Regions from separate parts of the Aquitalea magnusonii genome, predicted to be linked through region 2. Evidence: riboswitches for the same ligand, from Rfam matches in the RefSeq annotation. Region 2 holds a riboswitch; the other holds the start of a gene.
What was found. Region 2 has a riboswitch for thiamine pyrophosphate ahead of DLM_RS13445 (thiamine ABC transporter substrate-binding protein). Riboswitches for the same ligand answer to the same signal wherever they lie in the genome.

Region 1: it holds a riboswitch for thiamine pyrophosphate, as region 2 does, so the genes downstream of both, thiC (phosphomethylpyrimidine synthase ThiC) here and DLM_RS13445 (thiamine ABC transporter substrate-binding protein) in region 2, are expected to answer to the same signal.

Annotation. Positions count from the first base shown of each region.
Region 1 is NZ_AP018823.1:4,233,721-4,241,141, forward strand. Features, by position in the region: gene DLM_RS19880 (peptidase U32 family protein) at 1-1,124, opposite strand, end outside; gene DLM_RS19885 (DUF2789 domain-containing protein) at 1,447-1,680, opposite strand; gene DLM_RS19890 (winged helix-turn-helix domain-containing protein) at 1,886-3,115, shown strand; gene DLM_RS19895 (EthD family reductase) at 3,208-3,522, opposite strand; gene DLM_RS19900 (GNAT family N-acetyltransferase) at 3,684-4,136, opposite strand; gene thiC (phosphomethylpyrimidine synthase ThiC) at 4,543-6,453, opposite strand; TPP riboswitch at 6,526-6,673, opposite strand; gene DLM_RS19910 (protein-L-isoaspartate O-methyltransferase family protein) at 6,792-7,421, shown strand, end outside.
Region 2 is NZ_AP018823.1:2,823,187-2,830,607, forward strand. Features, by position in the region: gene DLM_RS13435 (ABC transporter permease) at 1-542, opposite strand, end outside; gene DLM_RS13440 (GNAT family N-acetyltransferase) at 539-1,108, opposite strand; gene DLM_RS13445 (thiamine ABC transporter substrate-binding protein) at 1,108-2,115, opposite strand; TPP riboswitch at 2,172-2,263, opposite strand; gene DLM_RS13450 (hypothetical protein) at 2,453-2,788, shown strand; gene DLM_RS13455 (DUF1800 domain-containing protein) at 2,904-4,346, shown strand; gene DLM_RS13460 (DUF1501 domain-containing protein) at 4,368-5,555, shown strand; gene DLM_RS13465 (Bro-N domain-containing protein) at 5,698-6,366, opposite strand; gene DLM_RS13470 (hypothetical protein) at 7,395-7,421, shown strand, end outside.

The DNA.
Region 1 (7,421 bases), 1.4 Mb from region 2:
AGGTCGCCGCCCGGCACATGGCCGATCTGCTTCACGGTATTAAGCTGCATGCCCACCACTTCACGCTTTTTCATGAAGTTGATGCCGTCGCCATTGCTCATGGTTTCCGGGGTGGCAATTTCCAGCCAGTCCGGCCCCACCTTGTGTACCACGCCCAGCGCCACGCCAACGAATTTGGGCGAATCAAAGGCGCCGATGTCGATCTTGCGACCGGTGGCAAAGTAGTCGGTGCTGCCACGGTGGAAGGTCTTGTCCGGGTCCGGCGCAAAGAAGATTTCGCTGCTGCCGCTTGAGGCAGGTGCCAGTTCCGGGCGGCGTTCGATGATTTCATCCAGCAGCAGACGATAGTGCGCGGTGATGTTCTTCACATAACTCACGTCCTTGTAGCGGCCTTCGATCTTGAGCGAACGCACGCCGGCATCCAGCAGCGCTTCCAGGTTCTTGCTCTGGTTATTGTCCTTCATCGACAGCAAATGCTTGTCGAAGGCCACCACACCACCGTCCTTGTCGGTCAGGGTGTAAGGCAGGCGACAGGCTTGCGAGCAGTCGCCACGGTTGGCGCTGCGGCCGGTGTCGGCATGGCTGATGTAGCACTGGCCGGAGAAGGCCACGCACAACGCACCGTGGATGAAGTATTCGATGGTGGCGGCATCACCCACGCGGGCGGCAATGCGCTTGATGTCGGGAATGCTCAGTTCGCGCGCCAACACCAGCTGGGACAGGCCGGCATCGGCCAGAAAGCGCGCCTTGTCGGCATCGCGGATATCACACTGGGTGGAGGCATGCAGCTGGATGGGCGGCAGGTCCATCTGCAAGATGCCCATATCCTGGATGATCAGTGCATCCACCCCGGCATCGTACAACTGCCAGATCAGCTTGCGCGCCGCTTCAAGCTCGGCGTCATGCAGGATGGTGTTGAGCGTGGCAAAAATGCGCGCATGGTAGCGGTGGGCAAACTGCGTCAGTCCGGCAATGTCTTCCAGGCTGTTGCTGGCATTGTGCCGGGCACCGAAACCGGGACCGCCGATATACACCGCATCCGCGCCATGCAGGATGGCTTCACGGCCGATTTCGGCAGTTTTGGCGGGGGACAGCAGCTCGATCTGGTGCGACAACAGACTCATGACAATTCCTGACTTGTAAAAAGGGCTTTCCTGCAAGCAATACCAGTCGCAGGAAGGGGCGGAATTATAACGTAATCAGTGGCTTATAGATAGCAAGACGACAAATCATCCAAACCGCGGATGCGACTATCCACCCGTAAGCAGATCACTGCTGTCCAAGCCTTCTTGTACGCAAGCCAAGCATACAAGCGGACTTGAAAGCAGCGTATCCAGCACGACGACAGCAAGGCGCAAGGCCTCAACAGGGGTTTTGTGAGCGGCGATAAGAAAAGCGGGCAGCATCCGCTGGATGCCACCCGCCTGCTTTGGCTGTCGGGCCTGCTTATTTCTGACTCAACAGCACGGCCAGTTCATCCACCGCCTCAACCCATTCGGCATCGCTGGCCAGTGCCTGACGCAAAAAGTCGGCCTGCGCCGGGTTCCAGAACGCAGCATCAGCTAATGCCTGCCCTGGCTCCAGCCAGTGGCGGGCCAGAAATACCTTGATGGCGGTGACGTCGTTGTCCAGCCCAAGCTGGGCGAATAACTGTTCCAGCTGATGTTTGCCGGTATCCATGATCTTGTTTTCCTCTTGCTCCTGATGCAGAAGTGCAGCATGGCCCTATTAGCCGCTGCGATGCAATCCACAAATGCAGACTGCGCACCACCAGCGCTGCGGCTGTTGTCTGGCACCGACAGATCGCTGGCACCGCACACCATGCAGACCCTGCCGGAGTGCAGCCTTGCTATAGTCGGGCCACCGGCCCTCACCAGCACCCATCATGACCCTGCACCTCTCGCTTACCCAGGCTCGCTTGCTGCATCTGGCAGCACAAGGTCTGCACGCTTCACCGCGCCGCAAGGCCACACCAGCCGATGTGCTGGACGCCATCCGCCGCATGGCCTTGTTGCAGATCGACACCATCAGCGTGGTGGCGCGCAGCCCCTATCTGGTGCTGTTCAGCCGGCTGGGCCGGTACGACCCGCGCTGGCTGGACGACTGCCTGGCAGAAGGCAAGCTGTTCGAATACTGGGCGCACGAAGCCTGCTTTGTGCCACGCGAGGATTACCGCCTGCTGCGCCACCGCATGCTGGACCCAACGCAAATGGGCTGGAAATACCCGCAGCGCTGGCTGGAGCAACACCAGCCGGCCGTTGACGATCTGTTGCAGACCATCCGCACCCACGGCCCGGTGCGCTCGGCCGACTTCAAGCGCAGTGGGGGCAAGGGGGATGGCTGGTGGGACTGGAAGCCGGAAAAACGCCATCTGGAAGTGCTGTTCACGCTGGGGCAGCTGATGGTGAAGGAGCGACGCAGCTTTCAGCGCGTCTACGATGTGGCAGAACGGGTAATGCCGGATTGGGACGATGCGCGCGATCTGCCCAGTCTGCAGGCAGCGCAGCGCGACATGGTGCGTAATAGCTGCCGGGCGCTGGGCGTGGTCAAGGCGGGCTGGGTGGCCGATTACTACCGGCTGCGTCGGGGCAAGTACGATGCATTGCTACACCAGTTGGCGGATGAGGGCGAGCTGATTCCCGCCCGCATCGAAGGCTGGCAGCACGATGTCTTCGTCCATCACAGCCTGCAGGCCGAGCTACAACAGGCTGCGGCAGGGAAGCTCAAATCCAGCCATAGCGCCGCGCTGTCGCCGTTTGACCCGGTGGTGTGGGACCGCAAGCGCGCCAGCGAATTGTTCGGCTTTGATTACCGCATCGAATGCTATACCCCGGCGGCCAAGCGCCAGTTTGGCTATTTCGTGCTGCCGCTGCTCAACCGTGGCCGGCTGGTGGGACGCATGGACGCCAAGGCCCACCGTAGTCAAAGCGTGTTTGAAATCAAGAACCTGTATCTGGAACCCGGCATCAGGCCCACCGCGCAGCTATGCCGCGATCTGGCCACCATGCTGCACAAACTGGCCGCCTGGCATGGCACGCCACAGCTGGTGTTGCAGCAGGGGCCGGGCGAACTGGCAGCAGCCCTGCAGGCAGTTGGGAACCAGCCAACACAATAGCTTGGCGTCGCTGGGCCAGGCACGCCGACGCAAACAGTACAAGAGCACCGCAAGAAGGCGTAACGCAGCCGCAGACGTTTTGTTAGCGGCGCTTAACCCAGCAGGATTTCGCTGAACTGGATTTGCGGTGTGATATCGGTGAAATTGGCGATATCACCCTGCAGTTGTCCGGCTATCGGCATGAAGGCGGCAAGAAACGACTCCACCGATTCAAACTGCAACTGGCACAGCGCAGTGAAATTGGGGCTACTGCCAGGCTGGCTGCCGCTGATGCCCTTCTCCACCCGCATGTCCAGCAAGGCCGGGGCCAGCAGCTTGCTGGCCAGCGGCATGTGTTGTTGCAGGTAGTAGTCGAAATCGAAACGGGCAGTAGCGCTATACGGATAGAGAATGCTGACGTTGATCATGACCATATCCTTGGTAGTGAGGCCATCAGCATAATCGCATCCCGGCCCGCACTCCAGCCTCAAAACCGCTGATGCATGCTCGCCTGGCAGCCGGCTAAGGCATGGCCGGGCAGACGGAAACAGGGCGGCGCAGCACTGCAACAAGGCCCTGTCCGCGCCACTTAGCCCACCTGTTTGCGGTACTGGATAAAGCCCAGGTTGTCAGCCAGCCTGTCATACAACTGGCGCGCTGTGGCATTGCTTTCATGGGTGAGCCAGTACACCCGGCTGCAGCCGACATCCGCCGCATAGGCATACACCTGCTCGATCAGCGCCCGTCCGGCACCGGTGCCGCGCACATCAGGCTGTACATACAAATCCTGCAGATAACAGTAATTGCCCGGCGTCCAGCTACTGCGATGCAATACCGTATGCACCAGGCCCACCGCGCGCTCGCCCTGCCAGGCCAGCCAGGCCTGCATCGGCTCGGCCGCATCGAGAAAGCGCTGCCAGGTAATGGCGGTATCTGCTTTGCTCTGGCTGCTGTGATAGAAATCCAGATAGCCCTGCCACAAGGGCAGCCAGGCAGCAAAATCGTCGGCGGCAAGCGGGCGGATGGATATGGCTTGGGTCATGGCACTCTCCTGTGGATAAGCGTCCATGCTGCACGGCTTATGGCTCCTTGAGCAGAGCCAGTGAACACAAGAAGGATGGAACCACTTTACGGAGTGGGGAGTGGGGAGTGGGGAGTGGGGAGTGGGGAGTGGGTAACAGCATATTTACTCATCTTATCCACAGAAAGCCAAAAACAATCTGTTTATCCACAATTCAGTCAGACTCGACAAGTCAATGAAAGAAAAGAGTTTTACATTTTCCCACCAACACCGATGGATACAGGACAGGCTATACGTCGAGAAGCTTGCCAGATACCTCCCGTTCGCTGGTATATCCGTGTGCTGTGCATAAAGGGCAAGCACAAAAAACGGCAGCCGTAGCTGCCGTTGCTTGCATACCTGTGGATAAGTCAGGTGATGAACAAGATCAGATCTTGTCGTACAGCTTGGCTCCACCCTTCACAAACTCCACCGACTTCACTTCCATGCCCTTCTGCAGCGCGGCTTCATCGCTGATGCCCTGCTGGGCGGCAAATTCGCGCACGTCCTGGGTAATCTTCATCGAGCAGAAATGCGGGCCGCACATGGAACAGAAGTGCGCCACCTTGGCGCTGTCCTTGGGCAGGGTTTCGTCGTGGAAGCTGCGTGCCTTGTCCGGGTCCAGGCCCAGATTGAACTGGTCTTCCCAGCGGAATTCGAAACGCGCCTTGGACAAGGCGTTATCGCGGATCTGCGCGCCGGGGTGGCCCTTGGCCAGGTCGGCGGCATGGGCGGCCAGCTTGTAGGTGATGATGCCTTCCTTGACGTCATCCTTGTTGGGCAGGCCCAGGTGTTCCTTCTGGGTGACGTAGCACAGCATGGCGGTGCCATACCAGCCGATCTGCGCCGCGCCAATGGCCGAGGTGATGTGGTCGTAGCCCGGCGCGATGTCGGTGGTCAGCGGGCCCAGGGTGTAGAACGGCGCTTCGTGGCACCACTCCAGTTCCTTGTCCATGTTTTCCTTGATCAGCTGCATCGGCACATGGCCGGGGCCTTCGATCATCACCTGCACATCGTGTTGCCAGGCAATCTGCGTCAGCTCGCCCAGGGTTTTCAGTTCACCCAGTTGGGCGGCATCGTTGGCATCCCACACGCTGCCCGGACGCAGGCCGTCGCCCAGGCTGAAAGCCACGTCGTAAGCTTTCATGATTTCGCAAATCTCTTCGAAATGCGTGTACAGGAAGTTTTCCTGATGATGCGCCAGACACCACTTGGCCATGATGGAACCACCGCGCGACACGATGCCGGTCATGCGGTTGGCAGTCAGCGGCACATAGCGCAGCAGCACACCGGCGTGGATGGTGAAGTAGTCCACCCCCTGCTCGGCCTGCTCGATCAGCGTGTCCTTGAAGATTTCCCAGGTGAGGTCCTCGGCCTTGCCGTTGACCTTTTCCAGCGCCTGGTAGATGGGCACGGTGCCGATGGGTACCGGCGAGTTGCGCAGAATCCACTCGCGGGTTTCGTGGATGTTCTTGCCGGTGGACAAGTCCATGATGGTGTCGGCACCCCAGCGGATGCCCCAGGTCATCTTGTCCACTTCTTCGGAAATCGACGACGTTACCGCACTATTGCCGATATTGCCGTTGATTTTCACCAGGAAGTTACGGCCGATGATCATCGGCTCGGATTCCGGGTGGTTGATGTTGCACGGAATGATGGCGCGGCCGGCGGCCACTTCCTGGCGCACGAATTCCGGGGTGATTTCCTCCGGCAGCGCAGCGCCATAGCTGTGACCGGCGTGCTGACGGGTCATCAGCTCCAGCAGCTTGGCATTCTTGCCGCCTGCTGCCTGCAGGCTCTCGATATAGGCCTTGCGGTTCAGGCTTTCGCGGATGGCAACGTATTCCATCTCCGGGGTGATGATGCCCTGACGCGCATAGTGCATCTGGCTGACATTCTTGCCCGGCAAAGCGCGACGCGGCTGGCGCGTCAGATTGAAACGCAGGTCGTCCAGCTTGCTGTCGGCCGCGCGGGCACGGCCATATTCACTGGACAGGCCGGCCAGTTGCTCGGTATCACCACGTTCGGCAATCCAGGCGGCACGCAATGCGGGCAGGCCGCTCTGGATGTCTATCTTGGCGGCCGGGTCGGAATAAATGCCGCTGGTGTCATACACATAAATGGGCGGGTTTTGCTCGCCGCCAAACTGGGTGGGGGTGTCGCTCTGGCTGATTTCGCGCATCGGCACGCGGATGTCGGCACGGCTGCCTTCAACATAAATCTTGCGGGAATTGGGCAAGGGCTGGATGGCGGCCGAATCGACCGTCATGGCTGCATTGAGTTTGGTGGGCGCGTTCATCGGGTTTCCTCCATGCGATGAAACGGCGCAAGGAGCGAAATCCGGCAAGCCGGCTGCAGGGAAAAGGTGGGAACCATGCAGATGACGCTTCCCTACGCCGGGATTAACCGGGTCAGGTTCCAAGGGTATTTCTCACCCGTACACCATGCAGCGGCACCATTCCACCATCAGACTGGATATGGACACCACAACACAACGCACAGGACCCCTAGCGATGCTGTGAAGGTAAGGTAAATGTGGGATAATCGCAAGTTATCGTCATGACACGCTGTCCGGGCGGCCGGTTTTTCGGGATACCGATTGACTGCTGCTGGCAGCCAGCCCTTCGGAGTAAGCTGATGGATTTTGAAAATGCCCGTTTCAACATGGTCGAGCAGCAGATTCGTCCGTGGGACGTACTTGACCCCAAGATTCTGGACCTGCTGTTTCACGTGAAACGCGAAGATTTCGTCGCTGCCGACAAGCGCCAGTTGGCCTTTGTCGACACCGAACTGCCGCTGCCCAATGGCGGCAAGATGCTGCAACCGAAGCTGGAAGCACGTCTGGCACAGGATGTTGCCGTTCAGCCGCAGGACAAGGTGCTGGAAATCGGTACCGGTGCCGGTTACCTGACCGCCCTGCTGGCCAAGCTGGGCCGCCACGTATATAGCGTTGAGATTAATGCCGCCACCCGCGAAGCGGCTGCCGCCAACCTGAAAAAAGCCGGCATCGGCAATGTCACCCTGGTGGAAGGCAATGGCCTGGATGGCCTGAAGGAGCAAGCCCCGTTCGACGTGATCGTGGTGGGTGGTTCGCTGCCGGTGGTGCCGGAAACCCTGAAAGCCCAACTGGCCGTCGGTGGCCGCATGATTGTGGTGGTGGGCGACCTGCCGGCCATGAGCTGCAAGCTGATCAAGCGTGTCAGCGAGTCTGCCTTCAGCGAAACCAATCTGTTCGAAACCTGTATTTCCCGTCTGGCCAAGGCAGAA
Region 2 (7,421 bases):
AACCAGGGCCGCACTGCCGGCCACTCCACCCGCCAGAACACCCGCCACGGCGTGGCACCCAGTGTGCGCGCAGCGGCAATCCGGCTGGCTGGTATCAGGGACAAGCCTTCACACGCGGCACGAATCACCAGTGGCAAATTGAAAAACAGATTGCCGTACAGCAGCAGCCAGGGCGTGTCCTGCAGATTGATGCCCAGCAAGCCTTGCGGGCCGAACAGCGCCAGCACGCCCATGCCCGCCACCAGCGTGGGCATGACAAAGGGCAGCATCAGCAGGCGCAGTGTCAGGCTGCGCCCCGGAAACTGATAGCGCGCCAGACACCAGGCCAGCGGCAGGCCCACCAGCAGCGCCGCCACACAACTGGCCGCCGCTTGCAGCAGGGACCAGACAATACGCCATTGCAGGTAGGAATCGGCCAGCAGGCCAACAGAAAACTGCCCCTGCCCCTCTTGCAGCAAACGCAGCAGGGGCAGGATGGACATCAGCAGCAGAAAGGCCAGCGGCAACAGCGCCAGCGCAAGGGTACGGCGGCGCGCTGTCATGCATGGTCCTGCTGGAAAGGCCAGTCGGCCACCAGCACGTCTTCCGGGCCGTCCTCCGGGTCTTCCACCCGCTCCAGCCAGCGAAAGCCCAGCCGGGCCGCCAGTTGCTGCGAGGGCAGATTGTCCGGGCTGATGGACAAGACAAAACGCTTTACCCCGGCGGTGTGTACCGCCCAGTCGGCACAGGCGGTCAAGGCTTCGGTGGCAAAGCCCTGACGACGGAATGCCGGCAGCACGCTATAGCCCAGCTCCACATCACCGCGCCCGGCCAGATAAGGATGACCGGGACAGGTATGGAAATTGATATGTCCCACCAACTGGCCGGTTTCGCGCAACAGCATGGCGCGCATCGACCATGGCGCGTAATCCGGCTCGTTTTCCATCTGGTCCAGCCGCAGCGACATCACGGCCGCCTCCTCCAGCCAGCTGATGGGCAAGGGCGCGCCCAGCCAGCGCGCCGCTTCGGCCAGTCGCGCCTGCATGCTGGCCCGCAGCATGTCCGGCGTCAGATGACGCAGGATCAGCCGCGGGCTGAGGATGTCGGCAATCACGGGGCCAGTCTGCATTACTGGCCGGACTTCAACACGATGCGGGTCCACTTGCCCACCCAGGCGGTGGTCTTGGCGGCAATCTGGCGGCTATCCGGCGTGGTGTGCGCCGTCGGCTTTTCCGCATGCTGGAATACCGGGTCCAGCGCGATACCCGGCTGCACCGGATACATCCACATGCTGGTGGGAATATCCTTCTGCACCGCGTCCGAACGCAGGAATTCAACAAACTTGCGCGCCAGTGCCGCTTCCTTCCCGCCCTTCACCAGCGCCGCGCCTTCCACTTGCTGGAACACGGCACCGGGCAACAACAGATTGCCCGTTGGCGAAGCGGTCAGTTTTTCCTTGCTGTAGAACACTTCCGCCGCCGGGCTGGTGGCATAGCTCACCACGATGGGGCGCGCACCGCCATTGCGGGAGAAATCGGTGTAATAGGCTTCGGTCCAGCCCTTGCTTACCTTCACGCCGTTATCGCGCAGCTTGCCCCAGAAGGCCATGGCCTTGGCTTCGCCCATGGCGGAAATGGTGGACAGCAAGAATGCCAGGCCGGGGCTGGAGGTGGCCGGGTTTTCCACCACCAGCAGGTCCTTGTAGGCCGGGCGGGTCAGGTCATCCAGCGTTTTGGGCAGCGGTAGCTGCTTCTTGGCAAACCAGGCCTTGTCGTAGTTGAGCGTGACATAGCCGTAATCGATGCTCACCGCGCCGGGCAAGGACACCACGCCGCCCTTGTCGCTCATCGGCAGCAGCACGCCAGCGGCCTCGGCCTTGCCAATCAGGGTGTTGTCGATGCCGTACACCACGTCGGCAATCGGGTTGGCGCGGGTCAGAATCAGCTTGTTGACCATCTCGCCGGCATCCCCCGCCTTGATGATGCTCAGCTTCACCCCGTTCTGCTTTTCAAACTCGGCCAGCAGCGGCTTGGCCACGGCAAAAGAACTATGGGTAAGCACGCGCAGCTCGGCCGCGTGGGCAAGGCCGGCAAACAGCAGTGCAGCCAGCAAGGTGGTGGTTTTGAACAATTGCATGACATTCTCCGTGCGACAAAGCGCAATCGCAGGAGCAAGCGAAACAACAGATGGTGGGTCCTTCTGCATCACGCTCCCTCCGCTGGCATTATCCAGTTCAGGTTCTAGGGTGTTTCTCAGCCCGCACGGGGCACCCCTGGTGATTGACGTGGCCAATGACACACGCCGACATGTTTGCTGACATTGTTGCTTACAAGGCGTTACCGATTTTTCACGGAAATTAACACCCTGCCGCCAGCAGAAAATGGATTGTACACACTTTCCGGCCAAGATGACCGCACAACAACAGCACGCTTGTTCAAGCCCAGTTGCAACAGATCACCCAGGGAGCACCACCATGAAACTGACCACCCGCCTCATGCTGATCAGCCTGTCTGCCCTCAGCTTTGCCACCTTGTCCGCCACCGCCTCGGCCGAAACCGCATGGCAAAAACAGCATCCGCGCCGTGCCGAGGTGAACCACCGTCTGGCCAATCAGGACAAGCGTATTCACCAGGAACGCAAGGAAGGCGAAATCAGCAAGCAACAAGCGCAGCAACTGCACCAGCAAGACCGCGCCATCCGCCGCCAGGAACGTGCCGATGCCCGCCTGCACCATGGCCATATCACCAAGCAGGAACAAAAAACCCTTAACCGGGAAGAAAACACCGTCAGCAAGGAAATCGGCAAGTAAAATCCAGCCGTAAGCTGGCTGCCAGCCAGCCCTGTCTGAAATAACCGCGCAGCACAGGCTGCAGGCTTCCCCTGCCATGCCGTGCTGCCGGTCGGTTTTTGCTGCGAGGCCAACCGTGAACTGTGTCATCCGTCTGCTACTGCTCGCTTTGCTACCGCTGCAGGCCTGGGCCGGCATCGGCGAGGCCGGTGCGCGCCACTTGCTGTCCCGCACCGGTTTCGGGGCCAATCCGGCGCAAATTGCCCTGTATGCACCGCTCAGCCGCCAGCAGGCGGTGGACCGGCTGCTCGATCACGTCAGCTATAGCGCCCTCACCGCCCCGCCCGCCTGGGTGAATGAACCCTTCGATCGGCCGGGCAAAACCAATCTGAGCGAAGACGAAAAGAAAGCCCTGCAAAAAGAGCGCAACGAACATGCGCAGGAACTGCGCGGCTGGTGGCTGGAGGAAATGCGCATCAGCCCCAGCCCGCTAGCCGAAAAGATGACGCTGTTTTGGCACAACCATTTTGTTTCCGCGCTGGACAAGGTGGGCGTGCCGCAGCTGATGTATCAACAGAATGTGCTGCTGCGCCGTCAGGCGCTGGGCAATTTCGGCCAGCTATTACACACCATCGCCCGCGACCCGGCCATGATGCGCTACCTGGACACGGTGAATAACCGCAAGGGCCAGCCCAATGAAAACTTTGCCCGCGAGGTGATGGAGCTATTCACCCTGGGCGAAGGCCATTACAGCGAGCAGGACATCCGCCAGGCCGCCCGCGCCTTTACCGGCTGGTCGCTGGACAAGGACTTCCAGTTTGTCTACCGGCCCAATCTGCATGACAACGGCGACAAGACCATCTTTGGCCAGCAAGGCAATTTTGATGGCGACGACGTGCTGGACATGCTGCTGCGCAAGCCGCAAACCGCGCGCTTTGTCACCCTCAAGCTATGGAAATACCTGGTCTCCCCCGCGCCGAACGAGGCCGACATCCAGCGCCTGTCCGCGCTGTTCTACCGCGACAATTACGAAATCCGCCCGTTGCTGCGTGCCATGCTGCTGACCCCGGCCTTCTGGAACAGCCAGGGCCAGTTGGTGAAATCGCCGGTGGAACTGACCGTAGGCACGCTGGTGACTTTCGACCTCACCCCGCCGGACTGGCGCGCACTGGCCGGACTTAACCGCCAACTGGGGCAGGACGTGTTCAACCCGCCCAATGTCAAAGGCTGGCCCGGTGGCGACGCCTGGATCAACAGCACCACCCTGCTCACCCGCAAACAGTTTCTCGACCGCCTGAGCCACGACGCCGCCCCCATCCGCAACAGCTTTGTCATGGCCGATGGCCAGATGGACGAACAACGTGGCCGCGAAGCCCGCATCCGCCGCCTGGTGCAGGCCGGGCTGCGCCCCATCAAGCTGCAACCGGACGAATGGGCCGCCATCTACCACGTCAACACTGCTGCAGATGCCACGCGCCTGCTGCTGGCCGTACCCCCGGCCCAGCCGCTGCCTGCCGACATGACCGGCGCACAGGCCATTGCCCCGCTGCTGCTGGACCCGGCCTACCAGGTACACTGAACCGCCCACAAGGAAGCTGCCATGTTTCAACGCCGCGAATTTCTCAAAGCCATGGGTGCCGGCCTGCTGGTATCGGTACTGCCCAATCTCAGCTATGCACTGGCCCCGGCCGGCTACCAGCGCCTGCTGGTACTGGTGGAACTCAAGGGCGGCAATGACGGGCTCAATACCGTCATCCCCTACAGCAGCGACGACTACTATCGCCTGCGCCCCAGCATCGGCATTGCCCGCCCGCAAGTGCTGCAACTGAGCGAACAAGTGGGCCTGCACCCGGCCATGCACAGCCTGCTGCCGCTGTGGCAAAACCACGAAGTGGCCGTGCTGCAAGGCGTAGGCTACCCGGAGCCCAATCTGTCCCACTTCCGTTCCATCGAAATCTGGGAAACCGCCTCGGCCAGCAACCAGTATCTGGGCGAAGGCTGGCTCACCCGCCTGTTTCGCAGCCAGCCCACCCCGCCCGGTTTTGCTGCCGATGGCGTGGTGCTGTCCAGCCAGAACCTGGGCCCGCTGGATGGCGGCGCCCGCGCCGTGGTGCTGAGCAATCCGCAAGACTTTGCCCGGCAAGCCAAGCTGGCGGCAGACCAGCAAGCCGGCGCGCACAGCAGCGCGCTGTCCCACATCCTGAAAGTGGAAGGCGACATCCGCACCGCCGCCAGCGCCCTGCAACAAGCGCCCATGAAACCGCCAGCCAACCCGGCCGACGCCCCCACCGCACCTCCCAAGGCCGCAGGCGGCTTTGCCCAGGCCATCAACACCCTGGCTGATATCCTGCAAAACGGCACCCGCATTGCCGTGGCGCGCATCACCCTTACCGGCTTCGACACCCACGGCAACCAGCAGCCCACCCAGGCCCGCCTGCTGGGCGAACTGGCCGACGGACTGGCCCTGCTCAAAACCCGTATGCAGGCCCAAGGCCGCTGGGACGACACCCTGGTATTGAGTTATGCCGAATTTGGCCGCCGCCCGCGCGAAAACGGCAATCGCGGCACCGACCACGGCACCGCCAACAGCCACTTCCTGCTGGGCGGCCGCGTCAAGGGCGGTCTGTACGGCCAGACCGCCCCACTGGCCGGGCTGAGCGATGGCAACCTGCCCTACGCCATCGACTTCCGCCAGCTATATAGCACCGTGGTACAAGACTGGTGGGGCAAGGACGCCAGCAGCCTGTTCGGCCAGCGCTTTGGCCGGCTGCCGCTGCTGCGGGCCTGAGCCAGCCGCAGCAAGCCAAGTGCGCAGCAAGCATGGCCCACAACATCAGGCCCCAAGCCCCAAACCAAGACAGGCCGCCAATGGCAATCGCCATCGCAACGCACACCGCCACAAGGCAAGCACGGACATGCGGTAAACCGGCCTAAGCCCGCAGCGCCTGCTTTTGCATGCGCTCGGCCAGGCGCAAATGGCACGCTGCCGCCAGTTTGATCAGCTCACGCGTGCTCACCGGTAGCGTCCCGCCTGCCGCCACGCAATCAGCCAAAGCCGCCAGCGTGCTCACCTCGCTCTGCAAGGCTACTGTTTTGCCGGATGGCCGCCGCTGTCCCTGCTCGGCCTGATAATGCAAGGAAACCAGCCAGCGCGACTGCTGCCACTCCGTCTCCCCGGCCAGTACCGACGCCCATACCGCCTGCCCCACCTGCCGCGCCGCTTCATCCGCCAGGGCATAGGCCAGTTGCAGCTTGTCGTGGTCTGGCCCTGTCTCCTTGCGCAAGACCGGCAGCAAGGTATCGTCCAGCCAGTCTTGCAGTTGTCTTGCTTGTGGTTTGCCGCAGGTACGCAGGACATCGCGCAGTTCTGTTTCGCTCAGGGTAAGCAGGGCCGGGCCGCTGGCGGGCGTCAGCAGGCAACCGGCCTTCTTGCCCAGCGCGGTTTGCAGGGCGGTTTCATCCCGGTATTTGAGCAGTTTGGCGATATCGGCCGCGACAAAGCGCGGGCCTTGTGCCAATGGAAAGACACCAAGGGTTTTCTTGTTGAAGCGCAACTGGATGGGCGGGGAGGTACTACGGAGAGGTGGTGCTTTTTTCATTTCAGAAGCTCCATGTGGCAAACGAGTCATTGCCACCCTTCGCCAGACGGGTGGCAAGCCAAAGCGGGGCTGGCGAACCGGCACATGGACCCGGCAGACCGTAAGGTCTCCCCACCCGGCCCGCCATTGAAGACATGAAGGTACACGAGTGCAACAAACAACTACCGGAGCAGTTGCCTGCCATATGCCAGGGTCGCCAAACCCATGCTGTGTTGTTACGCACAGGAGGCCAAGACTAAGAACCTGACAGCAGGACGACAAGGGTAAGGACTGCAGCAGGCACTGACAAGATGTGCAGGTATGTCGGCGTTTCGGATTTACCTGCAATACCACTAGGCACATGCCAGCACCTTGCAGGAAAAATCCTCACCGCGCATGGCGTTGGCAAAGTACCAGTCCGTAGGGCGGAAGCCCCGGAGTTACCGGGGCGTTCCGCCACGGTGCGAGTTGAAGTGGCGGAAATCATCAGGTTTTGCATCCGCTCACGCGGATGATGATTTGAGTGCCGCTTCCGCGCGGCGGACGGGAAAGGGATCTTTGCTTGGCCAAAGATCCCTTTCATCCCTAAAGGCCACCCAGCAAGGATGGCCTGCGGCTACCCGACAGGCCCCGTCCGGTGCGAGGCGCGCCTGAACTCGCGATTTGCTAACGTCAAATCGCTCAGACATTGCAGGCGCTTAAAACCTCGCCCCGGCCACCTGTCGGCATGCTTGATGGGGCCGGTGGGCGCGTTGATGCGGTGCTTGCGGTAGAGAAGTACGGTGTAGATGGAGTGCTGATGTAGGCTAAGGATATGTTAATGCCATTGCGCTAAAATGGCTGATGTCGGCCAGATGCGGTCATTGCCGAGATCTGGAACCAAGGTCTCAAGATCGGCCTTAGCCGTCTATCGCACACCAGATAGAAGAAGGCTGCTGTCACGTAGAAAGCAGCCTAAAACATCTCTATTAAAGCGGGGGCGATTCATAGCAAGCTGGAGAAGTTCAAGAAAAAGTTCACGAAAGTGGGTCTCAATTGATGTCCAACAAATGCTTCGAGAAGGACGCTCCGACAGC